3 regions of the Pseudescherichia sp. L3 genome follow, and region 1 is predicted to be linked to each of the others. Evidence: predicted binding sites of a transcription regulator. Region 1 holds the regulator's gene; each other region holds the start of a gene.
What was found. Region 1 encodes Fur, which represses iron uptake genes when iron is present. Its sites were predicted from a motif close to ATAATAATGAGAACNACTATCAA; they were not measured.

Region 1 (6,794 bases):
AGCTACGCATCAATAAGCGCAACCAGCTTAAACGCGATAAAGTTCGTGGGCTTAAGCGCGTCGAGCTGAAGATGAACGCCGACGCCGTTGAGGCGCTCAACGCGCTGGCCGATGCCCGGCAGATGAGCCGTAGCGAACTGATCGAAGAGCTGCTGCTTACCCAGCTCAAGGCCCTGCACTGCCAGGGCGACGTCTGAAAAACACATCAAATCACACTTTCATGTAGCACAGAGTGCAGTCTGGGCGATTACGAATTTCGCGTACGCCGCTGTTCTGCTATTATTGCCCTTATCCGTGGGCCGTGCTCCACCACCATATCATTAAGTTTCAAGAGGTTATTTTACTCATGGCAATTACAGGTATTTTTTTCGGTAGCGACACCGGTAACACCGAAAATATCGCAAAGATGATCCAAAAGCAGCTTGGTCCAGACGTTGCTGACGTGCATGACATTGCCAAGAGCAGCAAAGAAGATCTGGAAGGCTATGATATCCTGCTGCTGGGCATCCCAACCTGGTACTATGGTGAAGCGCAGTGCGACTGGGATGACTTCTTCCCAACGCTGGAAGAGGTAGACTTCAACGGTAAGCTGGTGGCGCTGTTCGGCTGTGGCGACCAGGAAGATTACGCAGAGTACTTCTGTGATGCCCTCGGCACCATTCGTGATATCATTGAACCCAACGGGGCGACTATCGTCGGCCACTGGCCAACCGCCGGTTACCACTTCGAAGCGTCTAAAGGCCTGGCCGATGACGATCACTTCGTGGGTCTCGCCATTGATGAAGACCGCCAGCCGGAACTGACCGCCGAGCGCGTTGAGAAGTGGGTGAAGCAGATCTCTGAAGAGCTGCACCTGGACGAGATCGTTAACGCCTGATGATAGACGGCGCAGCCTATGTGCTGCGCTGCTATTGATAGATAAAAGCAATAGAAATAATTGCTACAAATTTTTAACTTTCGCGTACATACCTGTACAATATCCCCTGGTCAAACGGGTTGCACAACGATAGTTTGTTGGCGAGGCCACGTTTTTATACGCATACTTTACTTGAGGACTTGTAGTTTTCATTAAGAAGTGGCAATTCTATAATGAGACGCATTTACTCAAGGTCATTCTCATTAACTTCCGCCTCGGAAGTGAATCGATTAGCAACAGGACAGACTCCGCATGACTGACAATAACACCGCATTAAAGAAGGCCGGCTTGAAAGTCACGCTTCCTCGTTTAAAAATTCTGGAAGTGCTTCAGGGACCGGATAACCATCATGTCAGTGCGGAAGACTTATACAAGCGACTGATCGACATGGGCGAGGAAATTGGTCTGGCTACCGTGTATCGTGTGCTTAACCAGTTTGATGATGCCGGGATTGTCACCCGTCATAACTTTGAGGGCGGCAAGTCCGTTTTCGAACTGACCCAGCAGCATCACCACGATCATCTGATCTGCCTCGACTGCGGCAAGGTGATCGAGTTTAGCGATGATTCTATCGAAGCTCGCCAGCGTGAAATCGCTACGAAGCACGGCATCCGCCTGACGAACCACAGCCTCTATCTTTACGGTCACTGCGCCGAAGGCGACTGCCGTGAAAATGAACACGCGCATGAGACCACGCCGCGTAAGCTGTAATTGATACGGTAACGAAAAAGGGTCACCTCAGGGTGACCCTTTTTTTATCTATGGCCTGCCGTTTGTTACCAGCAAACAAACCCGCCATCGACCAGCAGATCCACACCGGTGCAGAACGACGAGGCATCCGCAGCAAGGAAAATCGCCGGGCCAGCCATCTCCTCAACTTTTGCCATACGCTGCATAGGCGTCTGGCTCTCAAACGATTTTGTCTGGTGCACCATCTCTGGACGGGTATTCATCGGGGTCGCGGTGTAGCCTGGGCTAATTGTGTTAACGCGGATATTTTTCTCCGCCCACTCCATCGCCAGGCTTTTGCTTAAGTGGATCACCCCTGCCTTCGAGCAGTTATAATGGGCCTGCTCCAGCCCCCGGTTAACAATCACGCCGGACATAGAGGCGATATTGATGATCGAGCCGCCGCCGCTCTCCAGCATCAGCTCGGCCTCGGCTTTACAGCTGTTCCAGACGCCGGTCAGGTTGATATCGATAACCCGCTGCCACTGGTCTGGCTCCATCTCCAGCGCCGGATTAGCGTTGGCAATCCCGGCGGCGTTGAGCGCTACATCAAGACGACCAAACCGCGTCTTCACCTCCGCGATAGCAGCGCGCAGGTGCGCAATGTCGCGTACGTCGCCGGTATAGGCAAAGGCGCTGCCGCCCATCTCCTGAATCGTGTTTACGGTTTCCAGCAGGCCGCCATCCTCGCGTAGATCGAAGCAGGCCACCTTCGCCCCCGCGCTGGCAAAGCCGTAAGCAATCATTTGACCAATACCGCTGCCTGCCCCGGTGACAAACGCGACGCGATCGCTTAAATCAAACAGTCTTTGGGAAAAGTGTTTATCCATGGTTTCACTCCAAAATGTGTTACGACATGATCAAGCCGCCATCAACGTTGATGGTTTGCCCCGTAATGTAGGCCGCATCCTCGGACGCCAGAAATGCCACCAGCCCGGCAACGTCGGCAGGTTTGCCCGCCCGCTTGAGGGGGATCCCCTGCACCCATTCCTCCATAAGCTCGCCTTTTTTATACTGCTTCTCTGGCGTGCTCAGGATCTCGCCCCACACGCGGTCGTTGTAGTCCCACATGTTGGTCTCGATGATCCCAGGGCAGAACGCGTTCACCGTAATGTTGTGCTGGGCCAGCTCTAGCGCGAGGCTTTGGGTAATGCCAATTACGCCCATTTTGCTGGCCGCGTAGTGCGGGGTGTAGATAAAGCCAACCCGGCCCTGGCCGGAAGAGGTGTTGATCAGACGCCCACTCTGCTGCTTGACCATATACTTTGCCGCCTCGCGGCAGCATAGCCATACGCCGGTGGTGTTCACGCTGAGTACGTTATCGAACTCCTGACGCGTCATTTTATCGAAGCGGTCAATGGTGATAATGCCGGCGTTTTGGATAGAGACATCAATGCTGCCAAAGGTACGATGCGCGAGGCGGTAGAGCTCGGTGACCTGCTCTTCATTGGTGACGTCGGCGACGAAGGAGATAATATTTTCATGGTACTCCTCTCTCAATCGCTCGGCGGTCTCTGTCACCTCAGCCGAGTAGTCCGACAGCACCAGATTTGCGCCCGCATCGGCAAATTTTCTGGCGATGCCCTCGCCGATGCCTTTGGCAGCCCCGGTAATGACAACCGTTTTATTTTCGAATACATAGCCCATACTTCTCTCCTCACCCGCTATTCAAAATTTGTGTAGGGTTCTTTCGACGGCCTGTTGCCACTCCCGCCAGCGTTTTTGTAAACGGCCATGACGCTCCATGTTGGGGCGAAATTCACTGTGCGGGTAAAGGTACTGTTTGAGCTCATCGAGTGAGAGTTGCCCCACGGCTTTGCGCGCTAAGAGTGCCGCACCGATTGCAGAGAGTTCAGGCACGTCGCTGCGCATAACCGGGCAACCCAGCAGGTCTGACTGATACTGCATCAGCCAGTCATTTTTGGTTGGCCCACCATCGACCATCAACGCGGTCAGCGTAAAGTCGTTGTGCTGCCGCATCGCCGTGACCACGTCGGCGATCTGGTAGGTAATGGCCTCCAGCGCAGCCCGAATCAGGTGCGCGCGTTTTACGCCCCGGCTCAGGCCGCAGATCACCCCGCGGGCATTTTCATCCCACCAGGGCGCACCTAATCCCGTTAGCGCCGGAACAAAATAGACGCCCAGCGTTGACTCCACCGAGGCCGGCAGTGAATTCAGCTCTGCTGCCAGCTCGGCCTCGGGGAGTTCGCTCAGGCCCGTGCTGTCAGCCATCCACGCGACGCCGTCTCCGGTATGGGGGATGTTGCCCTCCAGGCCGTAGATCAGCTGTTCGCCATCGTGCCAGGCAAGGGTGGTTGCCAGAGAGTGGATGTTGCACTGGGCCGAGGTCACCGGCGCCATAACCGATGAGCCCGTACCGTAGGTGGCCTTGACGCAGCCCGCCTCCCCCAGCGCATGGCCGAATAGCGCGGCGTGCGAGTCTCCCACCATCGACATGATCGGAATGCCGTCTGGAATGCCCACCACGTTTTTGGTGTAGCCGAAAAGGCCGCTGGAGGGTTTGATCGTCGGCAGCGCGGCGGCCGGGATCTGGAAGATATCCAGCATCTCTGGACTCCAGCGTCCGCTTTGCAGATCAAGGAGCTGAGTACGGGCGGCGTTTGAGTAGTCGCAATAGAAGCTTTCACCCGCGGTCAGATTCCAGAGCAGCCAGCTGTCGATAGTACCCAGACAAATGTCACCGTTAGCCGCCAGCGCCTGGCCGTTTGGCGTCGACTCAATGAGCCAGCGCATCTTGGAGGCGGAGAAAAGCGGCGCGACCGGCAGACCGGTGACGGCTTTAATCGTCTGCTCTTTATTATCGCGCCGCAACGCTTCGCAAAAATCCGCCGTGCGCGAGCATTGCCAGCTGATGGCCGCATGCAGCGGCGTGCCGTTGCTGCGGTACCAGCCTATCGTCGTCTCACGCTGGTTGCTGATGGCCAGCGCCACCACGTTTTCAGCGCCGACCGCCTCAATCGCTTGCGCGAGCACCTTCACCGAGGCCTCCATCAGCGCCGAGCCTGACTGTTCCACCCACCCCTCGCGAGGCGTCTGGATTGAGAGCGGCTGGTTGAATTTAACGAGCGCTTTGCCTGCTGCGTCCAGGGCTACGGCCTTGGCGTTGGTCGTGCCCTCGTCGAGAGCAATAATAATATTTTTGTGCGAAGACATAGGGTTCTCCGGAAGTGAGGCCTTCCATGAATATATATTCAACACTGATTATTTATTTTGTAAACGATAGCGAGGATTGCTTTCCGCATCTACAGGCAAACGCAGCAAATGTGTAGGTCATCACAAATCACTCATTCACTCTGGACAACTCAACAACAGAGGCGCTAGTATTAATGAATATAAAGTCATACGTGAATATATATTCTGAACACTCAGAGAGCCTATTCACTCACGGTCAGGGAAACCTGGAGCAACAGCCAGGATTCCATTTTTTTGAACCAACCTGAATATATATTCAGTGTCGCATATTAATTCGGAGGAGCTCGATGAATCCGTTCTTACTTTCTGTACCCGAACTTGAAAACAAAGCCCGTGCGGTGCGCCGTCACATCATCTCCCTGAATGCCAACAGCCCCGCTGGCGGCCATACCGGGGCCGATCTCTCGCAGGTAGAGCTGTTAACGGCGCTCTATTTTCGCGTACTGGACTGCGCTGCTAACCGCCAGGATGATGAGGAGCGTGATATCTACATCCAGTCCAAAGGCCACGCCGTAGGTTGCTACTACTGCGTTCTCGCCGAGGCGGGCTATTTTCCGGTGGAGTGGCTTGCCACCTACCAGCACGCCAACTCTCATCTGCCAGGACATCCGGTTAAGCAGAAGACCCCAGGGATTGAGCTCAATACTGGTGCGCTGGGGCATGGTTTCCCGGTGGCCGTTGGTCTGGCACTCGCGGCCAAGCGCAGCAATAGCAAACGCCGTATTTTCCTGATCACCGGCGACGGTGAACTGGCAGAAGGCAGCAACTGGGAAGCCGCCATGGTAGCCGCCCATTACAAGCTGGATAACCTAGTCATTATCAATGACAAAAATGGCCTGCAGCTGGCGGGGGCCACCAAAGACATTATGTGTACCGATCCGCTGGACGAAAAATGGCGCGCTTTTGGTATGGAAGTGACCGAATGCGAGGGCAACGATATGGCTTCCGTGGTCAATGCGCTGGAGAACCTTCCCCAGACTGGCAAACCGAACGTCATTATCGCCCATACCACCAAGGGTGCAGGCGTCTCCTTTATCGCTGGCAAGCCAGAATGGCACCACCGCGTTCCGAAGGGTGACGAAATCGGGCTGGCAATGAGCGAACTGAACGATCTGATCGAAGAGGGCATGAAAAGTGAGTAATTCAGAACATCTTGCAAACGTGATGGTTGAAGCTTTCATTGATGCGGTTGAGAGAGGCGTCGATCTGGTTCCCGTCGTAGCCGACTCGACCTCGACCGCCAAGATCTCCCCCTTCATAAAACAGTACCCGGATCGGATCGTTAACGTCGGGATCGCCGAGCAGACCCTGGTGGGCGCAGCCGCCGGGCTGGCGCTGGGCGGAAAAATCGCCGTAACCTGTAACGCCGCGCCGTTTCTCGTTTCGCGTGCCAACGAGCAGGTTAAAGTTGATATCTGTTACAACAACACTAACGTGAAGCTGTTTGGCCTCAACGCCGGAGCCAGCTATGGGCCGCTGGCCAGTACCCACCACGCCATTGATGATATCTCCGTGATGCGCGGCTTCGGTAATATCCAGATCTTTGCCCCCTCCTCCCCGCTGGAGTGCCGCCAGATTATTGAGTACGCGCTTGAGCATGTCGGCCCGGTCTATATCCGTATGGACGGTAAAGCGCTACCCGAGCTGCACGATGAAAGTTACACCTTCGTACCCGGTGCGATAGATGTGCTGCGCGAAGGCAATGACATCGCGCTGGTCGCCATGGGCTCTACCGTTCACGAAGCCGTTGATGCCGCCGAACAGCTGGCGGAACAGGGCATTTCTGCAAGGGTCATCAACGTCCCTTCAATTCGCCCCTTAGATCGCGACGCGCTGTTCGCCGCGTTACAAAGCGTCAAACATATTATCAGCGTTGAAGAGCACAACGTGAATGGCGGCGTGGGTAGCCTTGTCGCGGAGGTTCTGGCAGAGAACG
Region 2 (6,794 bases), 1.8 Mb from region 1:
GGTACTGGAGACCCTGCTGCGCTGGCTACGTGCGCACCCGGTTCCCGGTACTCAGGCGCGTTTCTCCGTCAACCTGATGCCGCTGACCCTGATGCAGGAAGAGTCGGCCACGCAGATTATGACCCTGTTTAAAAGCTATGACGTTGCCCCTCAGTGCGTGATCATTGAGATAACTGAAGAGCAGGCTTTCTCTAATTCTGAAACCAGCATGCATAACATTCAGCGTCTGCAAAACTACGGCTTTAAGATTGCGATCGATGATTTTGGTACCGGCTACGCTAACTTCGAGCGTCTGAAGCGTCTGCATGCTGACATCGTAAAGATTGACGGCAGCTTCGTGAAAGATATCCTCACCGACTCGCTGGACGCGATGATTGTGAAATCGATCTGCTTTATGGCGAAGGCCAAATCCCTGACCGTGGTGGCGGAGTATGTGGAGACCGAGGAGCAGCGTGACCTGCTGCTCTCGCTGGGGGTGGACTACCTACAGGGGTATCTGCTCGGTAAACCCGAGAAGCTGGCAGACTAGAGATAAAAAAACCGGGGCAGGGCCCCGGTTTTTTATAGGTACAACGTAAACTTACAGCACGAGCGCAGCGATAGACGCAGACAGTACGCTGACCAGCGTAGAGCCGTAGACCAGCTTCAGACCAAAGCGTGATACCACGTTGCCTTGCTCTTCGTTCAGGCCTTTAATGGCGCCGGCAATGATGCCGATAGAGGAGAAGTTAGCAAAGGAGACGAGGAACACGGAGAGGATCCCTTCCGCACGTGGCGACAGGGTGCTGGCGATCTTCTGCAGGTCCATCATGGCAACGAATTCGTTAGAGACCAGTTTGGTTGCCATAATACTGCCTACCTGCAGCGCTTCGCCGGCCGGTACGCCCATTACCCATGCAACCGGGTAGAAGATGTAGCCCAGAATGCCCTGGAAGGAGATACCCAGTACGGCGGCGAACAGGGCGTTCAGGCCGGAGATCAGGGCGATAAAGCCGATCAGCATAGCGGCAACGATAATCGCCACTTTGAAGCCTGCCAGGATATACTCACCCAGCATCTCAAAGAAGCTCTGGCCTTCATGCAGATTCGCCATCTGCAGGTTCTCTTCGCTCTCATCCACGCGGTAAGGGTTGATCAGCGACAGAACGATAAAGGTGCTGAACATGTTGAGAACCAGCGCCGCAACGACGTACTTTGGATCCAGCATGGTCATGTACGCGCCAACGATCGACATGGAGACGGTAGACATCGCCGTGGCTGCCATAGTGTACATGCGGTTGCGCGACATTTTGCCGAGGATATCTTTATAGGCGATAAAGTTTTCTGACTGCCCCAGAATCAGCGAGCTTACCGCGTTAAAGGACTCCAGTTTGCCCATGCCGTTAACTTTTGACAGCACGGTACCGATAGCGCGAATGACAATCGGCAGAACGCGAATGTGCTGCAGGATACCGATCAGCGCCGAGATAAAGACGATAGGGCAGAGTACCTTCAGGAAGAAGAACGCCAGACCTTCATCGTTCATTTTGCCAAAGACAAAGTTTGTCCCTTCGTTGGCAAAGCCGAGCAGCTTTTCAAACATCTCGGAGAAGCCACGCACGAAGCCCTGACCAATGTCGGAGTTCAGGAAGAACCAGGCGAGTAACACTTCAATGACCAAAAGCTGAACAACGAAACGAATACGAATTTTCTTGCGATCGCTGCTGACCAGTAAGGCAAGCAGCGCCACAACGGCAAGCGCCAAAACAAAGTGAAGAACGCGGGACATACTTTTTGCTCCAAACATGAGGCAGGTTTAGTTTTCGTGCACATTCTATGAAACAAGAGTAAATAAAACGAGATCAAATACACACTATCGTAATGTCCTGTGACGAGACTCAAAAATAGTGATCAAAGATACAATTTTGTTATGTTAATAAAAGAAGTGTAAAACCCTTTTACGCTGCTAAACTGTAACAAATGGGACAACCTCCCCACGCAATTTCGCTCTTTTCCTGATCTTCACTCCGTTAATCGGTTTTATCTATCAAAGAAATCCACCCAAACCAACTTGATAATCATTCGCATTTTGCTAGCATGAAACATAGCAAAGGCTATATTAGAGGCAAAAATGAACGATAGCAGCGTTGAGAGTAGCAGCGGACGTACAGCGCGGAAGCTTCGGTTCGCATTAATGGGACCCGCCTTTGTGGCGGCTATTGGCTATATCGATCCCGGCAATTTTGCTACCAATATTCAGGCCGGGGCCAGCTTCGGCTACAAGCTGCTGTGGGTGGTGGTCTGGGCTAACCTGATGGCGATGCTGATCCAGGTGCTCTCCGCCAAACTGGGGATTGCCACGAGCAAAAACCTTGCCGAGCATATTCGCGATCGCTATCCGCGTCCTGTGGTGTGGTTCTATTGGGTGCAGGCAGAAATCATCGCCATGGCCACCGACCTGGCGGAGTTTATCGGGGCGGCGATTGGCTTTAAGCTCATTCTCGGCGTCTCGCTGCTGCAGGGGGCGGTGCTCACCGGCATTGCCACCTTCTTGATTCTGATGCTGCAGCGGCGCGGCGATAAACCGCTGGAGAAGGTGATCGGCGGTTTGCTGCTCTTTGTCGCTGTGGCCTACGTGGTAGAGCTGATCTTCTCCCAGCCTAAGCTGGTGGATCTGGGTAAAGGGATGCTGATCCCGAGCCTGCCGACTACCGAAGCGGTGTTTTTGGCGGCGGGCGTGCTGGGGGCAACCATTATGCCCCACGTCATCTATCTGCACTCCTCTCTGACCCAGAACCTGCATGACGGATCGCGCAAAGAGCGCTACTCGGCAACGAAGTGGGACGTAGCGATTGCAATGACCATCGCGGGCTTCGTTAACCTGGCGATGATGGCCACCGCCGCCGCCGCGTTTCACTTTAGCGGCCATACCGGGGTTGCCGACCTGGATCAGGCCTATCTTACTCTCGAACCGCTGCTAAGCCATGCGGCAGCCACCATCTTTGGCCTGAGCCTGGTGGCGGCAGGGCTCTCTTCCACGGTAGTGGGCACCCTGGCCGGTCAGGTGGTGATGCAGGGGTTTGTTCGCTTCAGTATTCCGCTGTGGCTACGTCGGTCTATCACCATGCTGCCTTCGTTTATCGTGATTCTGATGGGGCTGGATCCGACGCGTATTCTGGTGATGAGTCAGGTTCTGCTGAGCTTTGGTATCGCGCTGGCGCTGGTACCTCTGCTGATCTTTACCAGCGACGGCAAGCTGATGGGGGAGCTGGTCAATACCAAACTGGTAAAACGTCTCGGCTGGGTGATTGTGGCTCTGGTGGTAGGGCTTAACCTGTGGCTGCTGATAGGTATGGCGCTGGGGCTGTAGTGTGAGGGTAACGCCGGGTGGCGGCTGCGCCTGACCCGGCTTGGGCAAGGATTACGCTTTTATCAATGGTGGTGGCCGTGACCATGGCCATGACCGCGTCCCGGACCACGACGATCGCTACGATCTTCCCAGCCTTCGCGATAGCCACGCTCATACGCTTTTCGGTTGTCCCAGCCGCGATGGTAACCGCGATCGTGCGGACGCCAGCGGTTATCGCGCCACTGATAGTGGCGATTCCAGTAGTCCCGGTCGCGCCAGTCTCGGCCATCCCAGTAGTGGCCCCGATCGTCCCGGTCGCCAATCTGTAATTTTATAGACGGCAACAGCGTGATCTCACCGGCGTGGGCGACCAGCGGGGCTGTAGTAGCCATTAACAGTGCTGCCAGAATAAGTGACCTGAACATAAAAATTTCCTCCACGAGCGGGCCACGATGGCCTGTAAGAAAATATTACGAGACGTAAAGTCCCGTAGCATCGCCTAAACTCCTAATTCGTGGATGGCAGCACTTTTTGTTAAAAAAAGATTAACCTGCGTCGTTCAGAATTGCATCAATGGCGGCACACTCCTGCTCGGTAAAGTGGCGGTTAGCCAGCATGCCCGCAGCGTCGTCCAACTGGGCAATTTTACTTGCGCCAATTAACACCGAGGTCACTCTGTCCCCGCGCAGCACCCATGCCAGCGCCATCTGGGAGAGCTTCTGTCCACGCGCCTGCGCCAACGCATTAAGCTTACGCACCTTCTCCAGCTTCTCCTCGGTAAGCTGATCCGGGCTGAGGAAGCGGCTCCCGCTGGCGGCCCGTGAATCTTCCGGAATGCCGTTGAGGTAACGGTCCGTGAGCTGACCGCCCGCCAGCGGCGAGAAGGCGATGCTGCCGACGCCTTTTTCCGCCAGCAGATCCAGGAGCTCATCCTCTACCCAGCGCTCAAACAGTGAATATTTCGGCTGATGGATCAGGCAGGGCGTGCCCAAATCGTCGAGGATGGCGATAGCCTCGCGGGCCAGATCGGCCGGGTAGTTCGACAGCCCAACGTAGAGCGCTTTCCCCTGGCGCACAATATGGTCCAGCGCGCGCATGGTCTCCTTCAGCGGCGTATGCGGATCCGGGCGGTGATGATAGAAAATATCGACATACTCAAGCCCCATCCGGCGCAGGCTCTGATCGAGGCTGGCAATAAGATACTTGCGTGAACCCCAGTCACCGTAAGGGCCGTCCCACATGGTGTAACCGGCTTTGGAAGAGATAATCAGCTCGTCGCGGTACGGTAAAAAGTCCTCTTGCAGGATGCGGCCAAAGTTGCTTTCGGCAGATCCCGGCGGCGGACCGTAGTTATTGGCGAGGTCGAAATGGGTGATACCCAGATCGAAGGCGTGGCGTAGCAGCTGGCGGCTGGTATCAACCCGCGTCGCGTCACCAAAGTTATGCCACAGCCCCAGCGATATTGCCGGTAGCCTGATGCCGCTATCGCCGCAGCGGCGATACTCCATTCCCTGATAGCGCTCAGGATTGGCCTGATAAACCATGCAGTTACCCTCTCTGTTCTGTAAATAGCGCAACATTACACCGGACGAGCCGATGAAACCCGCGCGGGTGTTAATCTTTGCGACGTGGCGCAATCATCAGCGGTTTTCCCGCCAGCAGCAGCCACGCGGGAAGCATCACAATACACAGCAGCGGCAGGAGGGTGGTATCCGGCACCACCGCCGCCGCCATAAACAGGCTCAGCCAGCCGTCGCGGGTCACCACCAGCACCAGGCCAAGAATGGCGCACGATACGGTAATCGCTGCCGGAACGGCCTCGACGTGCTCGTGCAGCATCAGCCCTAACGCCACCGCCACGAATACGGCCGGGAAGATGCGCCCGCCGCGAAAGCCGCAGGCGGCAGCAATCACCAGCGCAGCAAGCTTCACCACCGCAAACAGCAGGTAGTCGCTGACGGTAAAGGTCTGGCTAAAGGCCAGCTGCTGCATCTCGCTCAGCCCCTTGAACAGCGTGATATGCCCACCGATAATGCCGAGAATACCCAGCAGAAAGCCGCCGATGCCGAGGATCAACACCGGATGGCCCAGCCGGTGCATCAGCTGGTGCAGGCGTGGCAGGCACCACACCGCAATCATCCCCAACGCAATAGCGATGGCGGCCACTACCGCACCGCTAAAGATATCCATCAGCTGCATCTGCCCGTAGTGGGCAATCGGCAGCGAGAAGTGCGGGTGGAAAAAGAGGCTGGTGGTTAGCGCACCTGCGGCGGCGGACATCAGCGGAGCGAAGAGCCGATCCCACAGCGGGACGTCGCTGTTACCGCCCAGGGTCTGGGAGAAGATCAGCGCGGCGGCAACCGGCGTGCCAAACAGCGCGCCTATGGTGCCGGCAGAGGCCAGCACCGTCCAGTCAAGCGCCGTCACCCGCGGAAAGAGCCGCGCGCCTACGGCAACCGCAAGGGCAATATTGATTACCATAATAGGATGCTCAGGGCCAAGGCTGACGCCACCCGCCAGGCCAATAATCAGCGCACAGAGCAGGCCGGGGAGGGTAGAGGTGGCTACCGGCGCACCAATCAGCGGCTCGGTGGCCGGATCCGGTCCACCGTGACCTGGGCTGTAGCGCAGCACAAGCCCGACGGCCACGCCGGTGAGGGTCAGCATCAGCAGCGTCCAGAAGGGGGAACCCAGGGGGACGCCCAGCGATATCGGCAGGCTTGACCAGAGAATAGATTGCAGCACGGAGGCGACTTTCATCACCGCCACCAGTACAACACTCGACGCTATGCCAATAATCAACGCGGGAAGCGACAGCAACAGCATGGTTCTGGCTCGCGGATGGAGCATGATGATTTCCTTCTACTTTCACTTAGGTGCACCATTGCACGGCTCGCCTGACGGCGTCGACACAAATGATGCGGAAAGAGTAAAGTTATTCTGTGATGAAGCTCTATAATCCCTCAGCACTCGTGCTATGGTCGTTGTTGTTACAGCGCCTTGAATTTACAGTGTGCCAAAGATTTATTCTGACTTTAGCGGAGCCGTAAAAGAATGACAAAGTATGCTTTAGTAGGAGACGTAGGCGGCACCAATGCGCGTTTAGCGCTATGCGATGTCGCCAACGGCGAAATTTCCCAGGCTAAGACCTATTCCGGGCTGGATTATCCAAGCTTGGAAGCCGTGGTTCGCGTCTACCTTGCTGAACACAACGTCAGTGTTGAAGATGGCTCCATTGCCATCGCCTGCCCGATTACCGGCGACTGGGTCGCCATGACGAACCACACCTGGGCTTTCTCCATCGCTGAGATGAAGCAGAACCTCGGCTTTGCTCACCTGGAGATCATCAACGACTTTACCGCCGTATCGATGGCGATCCCTATGCTGGACAGAGAGCATCTGACCCAGTTTGGCGGCGGAGAGCCGGTCGAAGGTAAACCGATTGCCGTCTACGGGGCCGGTACCG
Region 3 (6,794 bases), on a different contig from region 1:
CCATAGGCGGAAGAAGCGCCACTGGCGAAACTCCCAGTTCAGGATGTCGTCGTCATCCAGTCCAAAGTGATCCTGAATGCGGTAATGGACTAATGCTTTCCAACTCGTGGTGCCAAAGACGAAAGAAGTTATAGTGATATGTGTGGCCCACGTATCATGGACGGTAATGCCCAGCCCGTTTGTCCTGTCCTCAAGACGGTTGAATTTTGGTAAACGCCCGCTTGAAAGTCTTTCTTTAGTAAGTGGCTTTAAAGAGGTTGGGACGGTTTTCTTTTGCTTATCAATGATGACATCCAAGACACTTTTTATCCTTATTAGCGTGTTATTCTCTGAGCTGTCCTGAGTGATTTGCTCCCTAAGCGCCTGATTCAACAGAGGTGAACGGAATACCTGCCCGTGACCGTATTGCAGATGATCAATCATCTCATTTATCACATAGCGATACGGCCCATACAGCGAAAACGGCATATGGGAGAGCGAACGCATCTCATTAAACATACGTCGAATACACTCCTCACGGCTCAACATTACTCGTTTCGGTAACGGTTGATAGAGGGGAATGTGGACGCTATTCCCTGGAAGCTGTTGCAGAGTATAGGGGTCTACCAGGGTTGAAACATCGGTGAGTCCATAGTACGTCATCAGGCGATGGGCGTTGAGATCGCCGTAACGCATATCGGGGGCCTGATAATCATCCATTTTATTCTGTGTTTCATACACCACACAGGGAAAATGCTGCACCTGCGGTGCAGCAGGCGTATCTGCCACTCTTTCGTCCATGAGCTGTTCACCCCTTCCTATGACATGTAACAGGTCTTATTAACCATATGAATATGAAGGTTATTATAGAGATTTAGGACGAGGATTTTTTGACATAAGTTGCTTAAATTTCACTTAAGCAACTTAGGTGTGGCGCGTCTGGCTGGAGACACGGTGAGGGTGGATTGCTGGGTCAGCCACCCGAGCGGTTACTCTACGGGGAAGGTTGTGACCTGATTGGGATCGACATCCGGACGCTGATACTCAGGCCACACCAGCGCGACCAGCGTCGGGTAGGCCTCAAGGCTAAATTCCCGAAAGCACTGGCGTAAATTGAGCACGTCCAGATCGGCATGGGAAACCTTCTCACCGTTAAGACAGCGTTTTTTTATATTGTCATAATAACGATACACCGCCGAATTGAGATCGCTACAGCGACGCTGCGCTTCAAATAAGCCCGGCGTGCGGTTCAGATCCGCCATGTTCATTCGCTTAATAGTGGCGTGGAGAAAATCAATATATTCATGGTTAATGCGCCAGTACCAGACGGGGGTAATGGCATTCATCAGCATAGAAAAATGATCTTCCCCCTCCTCTTTTGTTAAGGGTTCGGGGCCGTAATCGGGACTTATCTCTGCCTCTGGCGAGCTTTCATTGAACCCACGCATCATTAAAAGTACGCCACCGGTAAGCAGCAGCAGGGCAATAACAGAATAAAAGATACTGTTCATCAGCGGGCTCCATTTTTTTTGATTTTAAAATTGCTCCATGATATTGTCAACGACACTCACGCCCTAACCCTCTCCACCTCGTTGAAATAACAGGATATTATCGATGCTGCCCGAGAACCTTGTCCCGGCACGTTTTCACGTTTGCACGGAGAAAACAGACGCGGGAGAAGCAGAAAAAGATGTCAATTTAGCCCAGGGGAAAACAACGCTCGCAGATTATGAAAGCGATATATTAACTAACGTGAGCCCTACCCGGCAATCACGTAATATGTTGCTGGAAGAGCGTGACCGTCATATAAAAGACAGGCTATACCGGGTGGTAAAAATTGAATGCTTTCGTCGGTTGCTAAACGATCTCCAGGGCGCAGGCGACATCGACCCACAGCTTTTAAGTCAAATAATCGCAAAAAAAACCAGTGAGATTAATGATGCTGGAAATGAAATTTGGCTTAATCTCATCACCCACGAAAAAGATATGCCTATGTTTTATACGCTACAGGACGATTCGCGTGGATAAAGAAATTAAGAATAACAATGTCTATTTGACTTTAGATGAGACAAAAACGGATGAATTTATCTTAAAGCAAAATCTGGATGCGTTAATTCAAAATAAAAATGAGACGATTCAGCGTATTGCCAGAGAGTCAGTCTCTATCCCGGCGGCATTGATAAAGCTGAAGTGGCAGAACCGCCGTGAGATCTATGCCCTACAGGTTAAAGAGGAGATCTACGGCGCGGCAATCAATGAAATTATCGCCCTCTGTCCCGACCTGGAGGAAAAGATCATGACAACGCTGGAAACAAACTACCAGCACATCCTGGAGCGTGAAGCCGCCACGCTACGGCTCACTCGCAAACTTGCTGACGGCGAGTATCGCACCGGCAACGTCAATGTGGTTGCACTTCCTGAAGAGCAGGAAAGCATGCCTGCGCGCCCCTCTACCTCCTCCAAACCATAACCTCGCAAGAGCTTAGGCCGCGATCGCTAGCCATAGGAAATCGTCCGAATCGCCTGCATTTCCCCTATAAGCATCTATCCTTAATCAGGATATATCACAGATGGAGACGACTTATGGCAAACGACCAGACGAAAATTCAGGATCCCACTACACAGTATTACACTGAGGGATTTCCGAAGCAGAAACAGCCCGCGCCAGGGGTGCAGGCTAAAATGGATCCCGTCCCAGACTGTGGCGAGAAGAGCTATGTAGGTAGCGGCCGCCTTAAGGATCGTAAGGCACTGGTGACAGGGGGCGACTCCGGCATCGGACGCGCTGCCGCCATCGCTTACGCGCGTGAAGGCGCTGATGTGGTTATCAACTATTTGCCCGCTGAGGAAGAGGATGCGCAGGAAGTCAAAGCGCTGATTGAAGCGGAAGGGCGCAAAGCGGTGCTGATCCCAGGCGATCTGACCGATGAAGCCTTTACCCGCTCGCTGGTTAACCAGGCGCGCGATGTGCTAGGTGGCTTAGATATCCTGGCGCTGGTTGCCGGTAAACAGACCGCCGTGGAAGATATTGCCGATCTTACCTCAGAGCAGTTTGAGCAGACCTATAAAACCAACGTCTTCTCGCTGTTCTGGATCACGCAGGAGGCGCTGAAGTTCCTGCAGCCGGGTGCCAGCATTATCACCACCTCCTCGGTGGAAGCCTACCAGCCAAACGCGACCCTGTTGGACTATGCCTCTACCAAGGCGGCAATCCTTAACTTTACCCGCGGGCTGGCAAAACAGGTGGCCGAGAAAGGCATTCGTGTGAACAGCGTTGCCCCAGGCCCTGTCTGGACTGCGCTGCAGATCTCCGGCGGCCAGCCGCAGGAGAAGCTACCTAAGTTTGGCCAGTCTACACCGCTGAAACGCGCCGGGCAGCCTGCTGAGGTCGCCGCTGTTTACGTCTACCTGGCAAGCCAGGAGTCGAGCTACGTGACTGCCGAAGTACACGGCGTCACCGGCGGAATGCATTTGAGCTAGTTTTGTAGGCAATAAAAAAGGGGGCCGCCATGGCCCCCTTCTCTTTGTCTGAATACCGCGCTTATTTGGCGCGCGTGACCTCTTCACCCACCAGACCAATCTTCAGATAGCCTGCCTGATGCAGAGTGTCCATCACCTTCATCATCGTTTCGTAATTGACGGTTTTATCCGCCCGGAAGAAGACGGTGGTGTCCTTCTTGCCTTCGGTCAGGGTATTCAGCGCGTTAACCATCGTCTCTTCGGTCACCGGATCGTTACCGATAAACATGCTGTTATCCGCTTTCACCGACAGGTAGATCGGCTTCTCCGGACGCGGTTGCGGCTGACTGGAAGAGGCCGGTAGGTTTACCTTCACATCAACGGTGGCCAGCGGGGCCGCCACCATGAAGATAATCAGCAGCACCAGCATGACGTCGATAAACGGCGTCACGTTGATCTCATGCATTTCACCGTTATCGTCCAGATTTTCATTAAGACGCATTGCCATACGGAATTAACCTAAACGTAATTTCTGTGCGGAGTGAACCGGCGCAGCCGACGGGCTGGCAGCCAGGTCGAGATCGCGGCTCTGCAGCAGCAGCACCTGCGCGGCGACATCGCCCAGCATGGCTTTATAGCTGCCGATAGAGCGAGCAAAAATGTTGTAGATCACAACGGCCGGAATAGCAGCCACCAGACCGATAGCCGTTGCCAGCAGCGCCTCGGCGATGCCGGGTGCCACGACAGCGAGGTTAGTGGTCTGCGTCTGGGCGATACCGATAAAGCTGTTCATGATGCCCCATACGGTACCAAACAGGCCGATAAACGGTGAGATGGCCCCAATGGTAGCGAGGAAGCCGTTACCGCGCCCCAGGTGGCGGCCCACAGCGGCGACGCGACGCTCCAGACGGAAGCCGGTACGCTCTTTGATGCCTTCGTTATCTTCCGAGCCAGCGGAGAGCTCAAGCTCGTTCTGCGCTTCATTCAGCAGCAACGTGCTCAGGCTGTTGGCGTGGAAACCGGCTGCGATTTCGCTTGCTTGATCCAGCGTGCGCGCTGCGCTTAACAGCTTCTGCTCGCGCTTAAGGCGGCGCTTATGCGAGAACATCTCCACGCTTTTGCTGAAGAAAATGGCCCAGGTAACCACGGACGCCAGAATCAAACCAATCATCACCAGCTTCACGACGATATCGGCATGGTGATACATACCCCAAACGGAGAGATCCGTCTGCATCAAATTATTACCCACTCTGTATCTCCGGACGCAAATCACAAAATCTTGGCGTAATAATATCAAAACAGCATCGAATTGATAGTAGTTCTCATTAGTATTTACATACTGGCCTAATTTTGACAAAGTTTCCTTGCGCTTACGCAGTAAAAAAGGCGGTAAAGGTAATTTTCAGAGTTTTCGATTCAACATCGTATTAAAAAAATTTCGCTCTCCCTGTGCTTACAGGGGCCAATTTACCTCCTGCCGTGGTAGTCTGGACATCCAGACGTATAAAAATCAGGGTAGCGTGAAGATGACAGCGAAGCACATTGATACCGCGCTGGTAAATGCCGGACGCAGTAAAAAATACACCCAGGGTTCAGTAAACAGCGTGATCCAGCGCGCCTCGTCGCTGGTCTTTGACACGGTGGAAGCCAAGAAGCAGGCAACGCGCGGTCGGGCCAAAGGCGAACTGTTCTACGGTCGCCGGGGAACGCTGACCCACTTCTCCCTGCAGGAAGCGATGTGTGAGCTCGAGGGCGGCGCAGGCTGCGCGCTCTTCCCCTGCGGCGCAGCCGCCGTGGCAAATACTCTCCTCGCCTTTGTTGAGCAGGGCGACCATGTCCTGATAACTAACACCGCCTATGAGCCAACGCAGGACTTCTGTACCAAAATTTTAGCGAAGCTCGGCGTCACCACCGGCTGGTTCGATCCGCTGATCGGTGCGGATATCGCTAATTTGATCCAGCCCAATACAAAAGTGGTGTTTCTCGAAGCGCCCGGCTCTATCACCATGGAAGTCCACGACGTTCCGGTGATTGTGGCGGCGGTCAGACGCGTGGCCCCAGAGGCGATCATCATGATCGACAATACCTGGGCGGCGGGCATCCTGTTTAAGGCGCTGGAGTTTGGAATCGATATCTCCATCCAGGCCGGGACCAAGTACCTGATTGGTCACTCGGATGCGATGGTTGGCACGGCGGTGTCCAATGCCCGCTGCTGGGATCAGCTGCGCGAGAATGCTTATCTGATGGGCCAGATGGTGGATGCGGACACCGCCTACATGACCAGCCGCGGCTTGCGCACTCTGGGCGTGCGCCTGCGTCAGCACCAGGAGAGCAGCCTGGCGATTGCCGAGTGGCTGGCGACGCATCCGCAGGTGGCGCAGGTGAACCACCCTGCCCTAGCAGGCAGCAAGGGCCATGAGTACTGGAAGCGGGACTTTACCGGCAGCAGCGGTCTCTTCTCGTTTGTGCTGAACAAACGCCTGAGCAACGACGAGCTGGCGGCCTATCTGGATAACTTCAGCCTGTTCAGCATGGCCTACTCCTGGGGCGGCTTTGAGTCACTGATCCTCGCTAACCAGCCGGAGCACATTGCCGCCATCCGTCCTGAGGGAGAAGTTGACTTCACCGGGACGCTAATCCGCGTACATATTGGTTTAGAAAACGTTGACGATCTGATGGCTGATTTAGCGGCAGGATTCGAGCGTATCGTTTGACTACTCCCCACCCTAAAGGACGAGGATTCCCACTTCACTGAGCCGTACCTGAGCCGCTTTAAGCGGGGCAGGATTTACAGGCTCTCCGTGGGCTAACACTGCCAGCCCGGCAGCTTTGATATTACGGGCCGCGTTAACGTCGCGATCGTGGTCTGCGCCGCATTCCGGGCAGTGCCATTTACGCAAATTAAGGGGCATTTTTTGCAGGGTAAAACCACAACAGCTACAGCGTTTTGAAGACGGGAAAAACGGGTCGATTGCGACCACGCTACGCCCGGCCCACTCGCCTTTGTACCGGAGCTGGCGCACAAATTCGCCCCAGCCCACGTCTGCTATTGCTTTCGACAGCGACGAGTTACGCATCATGTTCTTCACCCTGAGGGATTCGACGCAAACAACCTGGTTCTCGTTAATCAGTTTGCGGGTGGCCTTGTGCAGGGCATCCAGTCGGCAATCGGCAATTTTCGCGTGGAGCCGGGCCACCTTTAAGCGGGCTTTAGCGCGGTTCTTTGAGCCTCTGGCCTTTTTGCTTAACCGGCGCTGGAGCAGCGCCAGGCGTGACGCGTATCTCGCGGTATGGCGGGGATTGCCGGATTTGAATCCGCTATCGGTGACAAATACATCTTTTAAACCCACATCAAT

Region 2: NR795_RS10775 (Nramp family divalent metal transporter) is a predicted target of Fur. The motif match lies at 2,051-2,073, and genes of this name have one in related genera.
Region 3: exbB (tol-pal system-associated acyl-CoA thioesterase) is a predicted target of Fur. The motif match lies at 4,748-4,770, and genes of this name have one in related genera.

Annotation. Positions count from the first base shown of each region.
Region 1 covers NZ_JANKYC010000001.1:388,460-395,253, reverse strand. Annotated here, with positions in the region: gene ybfE (LexA regulated protein) at 1-197, shown strand, start outside; gene fldA (flavodoxin FldA) at 347-877, shown strand; gene fur (ferric iron uptake transcriptional regulator) at 1,169-1,627, shown strand; gene NR795_RS01930 (SDR family oxidoreductase) at 1,693-2,475, opposite strand; gene NR795_RS01925 (SDR family oxidoreductase) at 2,495-3,292, opposite strand; gene NR795_RS01920 (FGGY family carbohydrate kinase) at 3,314-4,819, opposite strand; gene NR795_RS01915 (transketolase) at 5,146-6,000, shown strand; gene NR795_RS01910 (transketolase family protein) at 5,993-6,794, shown strand, end outside.
Region 2 covers NZ_JANKYC010000001.1:2,217,025-2,223,818, reverse strand. Annotated here, with positions in the region: gene NR795_RS10785 (sensor domain-containing phosphodiesterase) at 1-529, shown strand, start outside; gene NR795_RS10780 (NupC/NupG family nucleoside CNT transporter) at 581-1,768, opposite strand; gene NR795_RS10775 (Nramp family divalent metal transporter) at 2,111-3,349, shown strand; gene NR795_RS10770 (DUF2502 domain-containing protein) at 3,412-3,753, opposite strand; gene mgrA (L-glyceraldehyde 3-phosphate reductase) at 3,874-4,872, opposite strand; gene NR795_RS10760 (ion channel protein) at 4,943-6,178, opposite strand; gene glk (glucokinase) at 6,383-6,794, shown strand, end outside.
Region 3 covers NZ_JANKYC010000004.1:244,292-251,085, reverse strand. Annotated here, with positions in the region: gene NR795_RS18685 (DUF3289 family protein) at 1-780, opposite strand, end outside; gene NR795_RS18680 (ESA_00282 family adhesion-associated protein) at 969-1,490, opposite strand; gene NR795_RS18675 (hypothetical protein) at 1,594-2,007, shown strand; gene NR795_RS18670 (cytoplasmic protein) at 2,000-2,449, shown strand; gene NR795_RS18665 (SDR family oxidoreductase) at 2,563-3,459, shown strand; gene exbD (TonB system transport protein ExbD) at 3,521-3,946, opposite strand; gene exbB (tol-pal system-associated acyl-CoA thioesterase) at 3,953-4,687, opposite strand; gene metC (cystathionine beta-lyase) at 4,965-6,152, shown strand; gene NR795_RS18645 (transposase) at 6,165-6,794, opposite strand, start outside.